3 regions of the Pseudomonas sp. CYM-20-01 genome follow, and region 3 is predicted to be linked to each of the others. Evidence: predicted binding sites of a transcription regulator. Region 3 holds the regulator's gene; each other region holds the start of a gene.
The links. The regulator sigma-54, encoded in region 3, starts transcription at its own class of promoters, with help from an activator protein. The targets are predictions, from matches to a motif close to ANTGGCATNNANNTTGCTNT.
Positions count from the first base shown of each region.

Region 1: a site for sigma-54 is predicted at 1,275-1,294, ahead of M2497_RS22895 (flagellar hook-length control protein FliK). Genes of this name have one in related genera too.
Region 2: a site for sigma-54 is predicted at 1,366-1,385, ahead of glnA (type I glutamate--ammonia ligase). Genes of this name have one in related genera too.

Region 1 covers NZ_AP025169.1:5,067,585-5,070,679, forward strand. Annotated here, with positions in the region: gene M2497_RS22895 (flagellar hook-length control protein FliK) at 1-1,225, opposite strand, end outside; one part of gene M2497_RS22900 (IS3 family transposase) at 1,725-2,185, shown strand; one part of gene M2497_RS22900 (IS3 family transposase) at 2,184-3,095, shown strand, end outside.
Region 2 covers NZ_AP025169.1:584,622-587,716, reverse strand. Annotated here, with positions in the region: gene thiI (tRNA uracil 4-sulfurtransferase ThiI) at 1-1,151, opposite strand, end outside; gene glnA (type I glutamate--ammonia ligase) at 1,486-2,892, shown strand; gene M2497_RS02625 (DUF6124 family protein) at 2,969-3,095, opposite strand, start outside.
Region 3 covers NZ_AP025169.1:1,224,814-1,227,908, forward strand. Annotated here, with positions in the region: gene ptsN (PTS IIA-like nitrogen regulatory protein PtsN) at 1-216, opposite strand, end outside; gene raiA (ribosome-associated translation inhibitor RaiA) at 227-532, opposite strand; gene M2497_RS05385 (RNA polymerase factor sigma-54) at 608-2,101, opposite strand; gene lptB (LPS export ABC transporter ATP-binding protein) at 2,286-3,011, opposite strand; gene lptA (lipopolysaccharide transport periplasmic protein LptA) at 3,011-3,095, opposite strand, start outside.

The DNA of each region.
Region 1 (3,095 bases), 2.8 Mb from region 3:
TACCGCTCACACCACGGGTCTGGGCCTGCTGCTGTTGTTGCTCCTGCCCACGGGACTGGTCCGACACGTTCACGTCCACCTGGCCCATGCCCTGCTGGGCAAACATCTCCCGCAAGCGCCCGGACTGGCTTTCCAACGCTTCACGCACTACCGGGTGGGCACTCATGAAGTTGACCTGGGCCTGTTGGTCGGCGGTCATGTTGACCTTGATATCCAGGCGGCCGAGCTCAGCGGGTTGCAACTGGATCTCCGCCGACTTGAGGTTGGCGCTGGACAGGTACATCACCCGGTTGACGATTTCGTCGGTCCAGCCGCTCTGGTGCATGGCCAATGGTGCATTGGTCACCGGTGGCAAGGCGTTGGCGGTTTTCGGCGTGGCCGCCTGGGTCAATGCGGCCAGGCGGTTGGCGAAGTCATCGACACGGGTGTCGCTGCTGGCGTTCTTCAGGTCCTTGAGACCGTCTTCGATCAACCCGCTGAAAGCCTTGTCGCCGCCCTGGTCGGTGCTGTCCTTGGTGGCTTGCTGATCGACCATATTGGCCAGGCCGGCGGCGAAATTCTGTGCGGCGGTGGGTTGATCCTGAGTCGGTGCCGGAGCGCTTTTTGCCTGCGCCTGGCTGCTGGCCGATACATGACCGCCCTGCTCCATCGCCAGGCGTACGGCTGGCATGGCATCCAGGGGATCAGCCTCCGGATCGAACGCGGGCTTGGCCTCCTCGGTCGCGGCGACCGGCGCCGCGACCACTGGCTGGGTTTTGTCATCCTTGGCGGTGGTAACGGGCGCGGGTGTTTCAACCGGCACCGGCACGGCTACCGGGGTGACGGTGGCAATCAATGCCGGGTCGACCACCGGGTCGGCCGGAGGCTGCTGCACCAGGGTCGGGTCGGCTGGCGCGTCATCATCCTTGCTGGCGCTGTCGTCGGTTTTGGCCGGCGGCGTGGCAGGCAAGGTATTGCCGCTATCGGCAACGGCTGGCGTGCTGGCGGCAGGCTTGTCATTGCCCGCTGCAGGCTTGGCGCTGGCATCGGACGACTTGCCTGCGGTGGGTTTGGCCGAGCTGTCGTCGGTCTTGACCGAAGGTTTGGACGCCTGGTTGGCAAACACTTGAGCGAAGCCAGGGCCCTTGTCCCGTGGGTCCGCAGCCGCTGCCGGTGGGTTGGCAGAGGGCGCTTGAGGCTTGGCCGCGGGGGCAGCCTGAAGGAGCGAATTGGGGGCGACTGGCATAGGTAAAGGTCTCCACTGCATGGGGGTCGGGGATGCAGCAACTGGAGGTAGAGCAAGAGTTGGGCCAGGTTTTGGGTTTTGTGTGTATATCCATTATTTGGGCAACGGCGGCTTATGGTTCCGCCCTTACGGCGGCTCACTTTTGAAAAGCGCAAAAGTAAGCAAAACGCTCTTGCCCCAACACTCGGCACCTCGCCCAGGCTCGGTGTGCCCGTAATCCGACAGTGATTTGGGGGGCCGCCGCCACGCGCCATCCATGGCGCGGGGCGGCTAAACCGGCATCCCTGCCGGTTTACCCCCCAAATCCCTGCCGAATTCCGGCCAGCGTGTTTGACGGGGCGCCTAAGATCAAAATCAAAAGCAGATCAAAAGCCAGAGCCAGAGCCAGAGCCAGAGCCAGAGCCAGAGCCAGAGCCAGAGCAAACCACCCCCCGGTGTCAGGGTAGTTGTCGTGTCCTCCGCTTTTTAAAAGTATTCCGGGGGCGGCAAGAGTAAGGTCATGCCTTTCTATTCAGAAGAACGCAAAGCTGCGCTGTTGAAAATGATGCTTCCGCCCCTGAGCCTGTCAGCGTCGGAGGTCGCGCGCCGTGAAGGTTGTAGCGACATGTCTCTTCATTATTGGCGTAAGCAAGCTGCTGCCAGAGGTTCTCAGTTGTCCGAAAACAAGCAGTCGCCTGAAAGTTGGTCTGCCGAATCCAAGCTCATGGCAGTCATCGAATCATCAGCTTTGTCGGAGCTGGAGCTGAGTGAGTATTGCCGTCGCAACGGTATTTTCCCTGAGCAAATTGACGGCTGGCGCAAAGCTTTCATTGCCAACAGCACTAATCACTCAGCGCTGAAAAAAGGAATCGCTGGTGAGACCAAGGAGGATAAGAACCGGATTCGGGAGCTGGAGCGTGAGCTGCGCCGAAAGGATGCAGCGCTGGCTGAAACAGTCGCATTGCTGGTGCTGCGAAAAAGCTCAATGCCTACTGGGGGAGCGACGACGAGGACAATTGACCTTGTTGCCAGAACGGCATCTTCTCGTCGACTGGCTCACCGAAGCCATCACTGCGGGCGCCCGCAGGGCGCCTGCGTGTCTAGAAGTCGGTATTTCGCTACGCACGCTACAACGCTGGATCCTGCCCGAAGCGTTGTTGGCAGATGGGCGCACCACGACGGTGAGGCCAGTGCCGAATAATGCTCTGACTGATGTTGAGCGCCAAGCCATCCTGGCCTTGTGCAACAGCAAGGCCTACGCACATCTGCCACCGAGCCAGATCGTGCCACGGCTCGCTGACGAGGGACGTTACATGGCATCGGAGGCAACCTTTTACCGAGTGCTGCGTGCGGCAGATCAGCAGCAGCATCGTTCCCGCGCCAAACGCCCGCATCGCCATGAAGCACCCACCACCTACGCGGCGACAGCCGCCAATCAGGTGTGGTCTTGGGATATCACGTACCTGCCGTCGCCAGTTCGTGGGAAGTTTTACTACCTGTATTTGATCGAAGATATCTACAGCCGAAAGGCTGTGGGCTGGGAAGTTTACGAAGCAGAAAACGGTGAAAAAGCCGCTGTCCTACTGCAACGAAGTGTCACTAGAGAGAAGTGCTGGCGTCAGCCGCTGGTGCTTCACTCGGACAATGGCGCACCGATGAAATCGGTGACGTTACTGACCAAGATGTACGACCTGGGTATCACGCCATCGAGAGGAAGACCCCGGGTAAGCAACGATAATCCTTACTCGGAGTCGCTGTTTAGAACGCTGAAGTACTGCCCGCAGTGGCCGCAGGATGGATTTGGCAGCCTGGATGACGCGCGTATCTGGGTCAGGAATTTTATGGCCTGGTACAACACCGAGCATCGTCATAGCCGAATCCGCTTCGTGAC
Region 2 (3,095 bases), 640 kb from region 3:
ACCAGCTTGGCGTTCTCGAGCGCACGCTCCAGGATCGCCATGTCGAATTCTTTCTCTTCATGCTCCACGCGGTGACGCTTGGCGTGGGTCTTGGGGTTCACCGAGATGACCCCGCAGTACTCAGGCATGTGCTTGGCAAAGTCGGCGGTGCCGATTTCTTCTGCCAGGTCGATGATGTCCTGCTTGTGGCTGGCGATCAGTGGGCGCAGTACCAGCTTCTCGGTAACGCAATCGATGATCGACAGGTTCGGCAGCGTCTGGCTCGATACCTGGGAGATCGCTTCACCGGTGACCAGCGCGTCGATCTGCAACTGGTCGGCGATCCGCGAGGCAGCGCGCAACATCATACGCTTCAATACCACGCCCATATGACCGTTATCGACTTTGCCGAGAATTTCGCCCAGCACTTCCTCGAACGGTACGCTCACAAATAGCACGCGCTGGGAGCTGCCGTACTTCTTCCAGATAAAGTGCGCAACTTCCATCACGCCCAATTCGTGTGCACGCCCGCCCAGGTTAAAGAAGCAGAAGTGGCTCATCAGGCCGCGACGCATGATCTGGTAGGCCGCCACCGTGGAATCGAAACCGCCGGACATCAGTACCAGGGTCTGTTCCAGGGCGCCCAGCGGGTAACCGCCGATGCTGTTGTGCTGGCTGTGGATCACAAACAACCGTTGGTCGCGAATTTCCATGCGCACTTCAATTTGCGGTGCTTTCAGGGAAATTCCGGCGGCGCCGCACTCGCGACGCAGCTTGCTGCCGACGTATTTCTCGACATCCATGGAGCTGAAGCTGTGCTTGCCGGCACGCTTGCAGCGCACCGAAAAGATCTTGCCTTCAAGCTCACTGCCATAGTGCTGTTTGCACTTCTCGGTGATGTCGTCGAAGTCGCCCAACGGGTACTCATCGACCTGCAGGAAATGCGCGATGCCCGGCATGCAACTCAGGCGCTCGGTCATGTCCTTCAAGGCTTTGGGCTCGGTGACACGGGTTTCCAGCTCGAGGTTGTCCCACACACCGTTCACCACCACAGCCGGGTCCAAGTCACGGAGCACGGCACGGATGTTCTTGGCCAACTGACGGATGAAACGCGTCCGTACCGGTCGGCTTTTGATGGTGATCTCGGGGAAGACTTTAACGATTAATTTCATGGAAACAGCGCGCGCCGGGCCTGCTGAAAAAGGGGGGCGCGGATTATAGCGGAAATCGCTCAAGGTTTAACCAGTTAATATGCATCGCAAGCGCAACGCACTAAAGAGGTGCATTTACGCATCCTTGCGCTACATTGCGGTGCGCTATTTTTGGGCTTTTGTCGCAATGCACCTTTATAGGGGCGTTTTTGGAGCAGAAAACCCATGTTGGCGCACTGGCATGCAATTTGCTCTCTTGTGAGGCAGGTTGCCATGGCGGAGTATCCGCGCCGGCATCACCCACATTCTAAGGGCTAACTCCACTACCCCAGCCCGAAGCCACCCGGAGGACACTATGTCGAAGTCGGTTCAACTCATCAAAGATCATGACGTTAAATGGATTGATCTGCGCTTCACGGACACCAAAGGCACTCAGCACCACGTGACCATGCCGGCTCGCGACGCGCTGGATGAAGCTTTCTTCGAAGAAGGCAAAATGTTCGACGGTTCCTCCATCGCCGGCTGGAAAGGCATCGAAGCCTCCGACATGATCCTGATGCCGGACGACAGCACTGCCGTGCTCGACCCGTTCACCGAAGAAGCCACCCTGATCCTGGTGTGCGACGTGATCGAGCCTTCGACCATGCAAGGCTACGACCGCGACCCACGTGCGATCGCCAAGCGTGCCGAGGAATACCTGAAGTCCACCGGTATCGGTGACACCGTATTCGTGGGCCCAGAGCCAGAATTCTTCATCTTCGACCAAGTGAAGTTCAAGTCCGACATCTCCGGTTCCATGTTCAAGATCTACTCCGAACAAGGCTCCTGGATGTCCGACCAGGACGTGGAAGGCGGCAACCATGGCCACCGTCCAGGTATCAAAGGTGGCTACTTCCCGGTTCCGCCGTTCGACCACGACCACGAAATCCGTACTTCCATGTGCAACGCCATGGAAGACATGGGCTTGGTCATCGAAGTGCACCACCACGAAGTGGCCACTGCCGGTCAGAACGAAATCGGTGTGAAGTTCAACACCCTGGTTGCCAAGGCTGACGAAGTACAAACCCTGAAGTACTGCGTACACAACACTGCCGTGGCTTACGGCCGTACCGCTACCTTCATGCCTAAGCCTCTGTACGGCGATAACGGTTCGGGTATGCACGTTCACCTGTCCATCGCCAAAGATGGCAAGAACACCTTCGCTGGCGAAGGTTATGCCGGCCTGTCCGACACCGCCCTGTACTTCATCGGCGGCATCATCAAGCACGGTAAGGCCCTGAACGGCTTCACCAACCCGTCGACCAACTCCTACAAGCGTCTGGTCCCAGGTTTCGAAGCACCGGTAATGCTGGCCTACTCGGCTCGCAACCGTTCCGCCTCGATCCGTATTCCTTACGTGTCCAGCCCGCGTGCTCGCCGTATCGAAGCCCGCTTCCCGGACCCAGCAGCCAACCCATACCTGGCCTTCGCTGCCTTGGTCATGGCCGGCCTGGATGGTATCCAGAACAAGATCCACCCAGGCGACGCCGCCGACAAAAACTTGTACGACCTGCCGCCTGAAGAGGCCAAAGAGATCCCACAAGTGTGCGGCAGCCTGAAAGAAGCCCTGGAAGAACTGGACAAGGGCCGTGCGTTCCTGACCAAAGGCGGCGTGTTCAGCGACGACTTCATCGACGCTTACATCGGCCTGAAAAGCGAAGAAGAAATCAAGGTGCGTACCTTCGTACACCCACTGGAATACGAGCTGTACTACAGCTGCTGATCCGGTAGCGCTGCGTCCTTAAGAGCGGCGTGACGAAAAAAGACCTCCCTCGGGAGGTCTTTTTTTTGCCTGGGATTTAGCGGGTCGGGGCATGGCGGTCGAGCATCTGGCCGACCATCTGCGTGCCCAACGCACTCAGTTGGTGAATGGCCAAGGTGGTGTCACGGTGCTTGCCGCCCAAGTCCTCGGATAAATCCAGCAAC
Region 3 (3,095 bases):
TTTGAGGCGGCAGTGAGGAATGGCGATGCCGTTGCCAAAACCGGTGGAACCGAGTTTTTCACGGGCAATCAGCGCATCGAAGACATCTTGCATCTCCAGATCCGGCACTTCGCGTGCGATCAGGTTGGCAATTTGTTCGAGGGCTTTCTTCTTGCTGCCACCCGGCACGTTCACGAGGGAACGGCCGGGGGTCAGGATGGTTTCAAGTCGGATCATGGGGGGAGAGTTAACGACCTGTACCTTGCATCAGGTGCAGATTCTTTTCCTTATGCTTTATGAGTTGGCGGTCCAGCTTGTCGTAGAGCGAGTCGATCGCCGCGTACATGTCTTCATGTTCCGCATTGGCGACGAGCTTGGCATTCGGTACGTGCAGGGTGGCCTCGATTTTCTGCTTGAGCTTATCGACCTCCATGATGACCTGCACGTTGGTGATCTTGTCAAAATGCCCTGCAAGCTTGTTCAACTTGCTTTCGGTGTACTCACGCAGGGGCTTGGTCACTTCCAGTTGGTGTCCACTGATGTTGACTTGCATACAGCTTCTCCTTCGTTGCCAGTGCATAAAGCGGCAGGCAAAGGCGCCTGCCACTGGAACGCTGTGGCCCGCCCGTCACATCAAACGCTTACGCTCGCTGGAAGGCGCGATCCCAAGGGACTCGCGGTACTTGGCGACGGTTCGACGGGCGACCTGAATGCCTTGTGCCTCCAGTAAACCAGCGATCTTACTGTCACTCAATGGCTTTTTCTGATTTTCCGCCGCAACCAGTTTTTTGATGATCGCGCGGATCGCCGTTGACGAGCATTCGCCGCCTTCGGAGGTGCTGACGTGGCTGGAGAAAAAGTATTTCAGTTCATAAATACCCCGTGGGGTATGCATGAATTTCTGCGTGGTCACGCGTGAAATGGTCGACTCATGCATGCCCACCGCTTCGGCGATGTCATGCAGTACCAGCGGCTTCATCGCCTCGTCGCCGTATTCCAGGAAGCCGCGCTGGTGCTCGACGATCTGGGTGGCGACTTTCATCAGGGTTTCGTTGCGGCTTTGCAGGCTCTTGATGAACCAGCGGGCTTCCTGCAACTGGTTGCGCATGAAGGTGTTATCGGCGCTGGTGTCGGCGCGGCGGACGAAACCGGCGTATTGCGGGTTGACCCGCAGGCGTGGCACCGACTCCTGGTTCAGCTCCACCAGCCACCGCTCGTTGTCCTTGCGCACGATCACGTCGGGGACGACGTATTCGGCTTCGCTGGACTCGATTTGCGAGCCGGGGCGCGGGTTAAGGCTCTGTACCAGCTCGATGACCTGGCGCAGGTCGTCTTCCTTGAGCTTCATGCGGCGCATCAACTGGCTGTAGTCGCGGCTGCCCAGCAGGTCGATGTAGTCGGTGACCAGGCGCTGGGCCTCGGCGAGCCATGGGGTCTTGGCCGGCAACTGGCGCAGTTGCAGCAGCAGGCATTCGCTGAGGGTGCGCGCGCCGATACCGGATGGCTCGAACTGCTGGATGCGGTGCAGGACGGCTTCGATCTCGTCCAGTTCGATATCCAGTTCGGGGTCGAAGGCTTCAAGAATTTCTTCAAGCGTCTCGTCTAGATAACCCTGATTGTTGATGCAGTCGATCAGGGTTACGGCGATCAGGCGATCGGTATCCGACATCGGTGCCAGGTTCAGTTGCCACAGCAGATGGCTCTGCAGGCTCTCGCCGGCGGAGGTGCGGGTGGTGAAGTCCCACTCGTCATCGTCATTGCTGGGCAGGCTGCTGGCGCTGGTCTGGTAGACATCTTCCCAGGCGGTGTCGACCGGAAGCTCGTTGGGAATGCGTTCGTTCCATTCGCCTTCCTCAAGGTTGTCCACCGTGGGGGCGGTTTCCTGGTAGGAGGGTTCCTGCACGTCGGAATTGGGTTTTTGCTCGATGTTATCGGCCAGCGGGTCTGCATTATCGAAGTCGTCGCCTTCTTCCTGGCGTTCGAGCATCGGATTGGACTCCAGGGCCTCCTGGATTTCCTGTTGCAGGTCCAGGGTCGACAATTGGAGCAGGCGGATGGCCTGTTGCAGCTGCGGTGTCATCGTCAGCTGCTGGCCCATTCTCAGGACTAGCGATGGTTTCATGGCAGGGGCTTAACACCTTATTCGCCGGCGCAATGCGCCATCCACGACAGGGCGCGTGAGCGCCAAACATAAGCAAATTATATGCCTGATGTCGGGTGCTTTGCCTAGAGCGCGGTAACAATAAAAATCCGGAGGTTTTCATTGACTCCCGCGCACCTTGGCGAACGCCGTGACACCACGGTGTTTACAGGCGGAACTCGTGACCCAGGTACACTTCCTTGACCAGTTCATTGGCCAGGATGGTAGCGGAATCACCTTCGGCAATCAGTTGGCCGTCATTGACGATATAGGCGGTTTCGCAGATATCGAGCGTCTCACGGACGTTGTGGTCGGTGATGAGCACGCCAATGCCCTTGGCCTTGAGGTGATGGATGATCTGCTTGATGTCGCCGACCGAAATCGGGTCGACGCCGGCAAACGGCTCGTCCAGCAGGATGAACTTGGGGGCAGTGGCCAGTGCGCGGGCGATTTCCACGCGACGACGCTCACCACCGGACAGGCTCATGCCGAGGTTGTCGCGGATATGGTTGATATGGAACTCCTGCAACAGGCTTTCCAGCTCCTTGCGACGGCCGTCACGGTCGAGTTCCTTGCGGGTCTCGAGGATCGCCATGATGTTGTCCGACACCGACAGTTTGCGGAAGATCGACGCTTCCTGCGGGAGATAGCCGATACCGGCCCGTGCGCGGCCGTGCATTGGCTGGTGACTCACGTCCAGGTCATCGATCAGGACACGGCCCTGATCCGCCTGGACCAGACCGACGATCATGTAGAAGCAAGTGGTCTTGCCGGCGCCGTTGGGGCCGAGCAAGCCGACGATCTGGCCGCTGTCGATCGACAGGCTGACGTCGCGCACGACCTGACGGCTTTTATAGGCCTTGGCCAGATGCTGGGCTTTCAGGGTTGCCATTACTCGGCCTTCTTCTTCGGCTGGATAACCATGTCGATGCGTGGACGAGGCGCGGTGACCTTGTTGCCATTGGCACGACCGGCA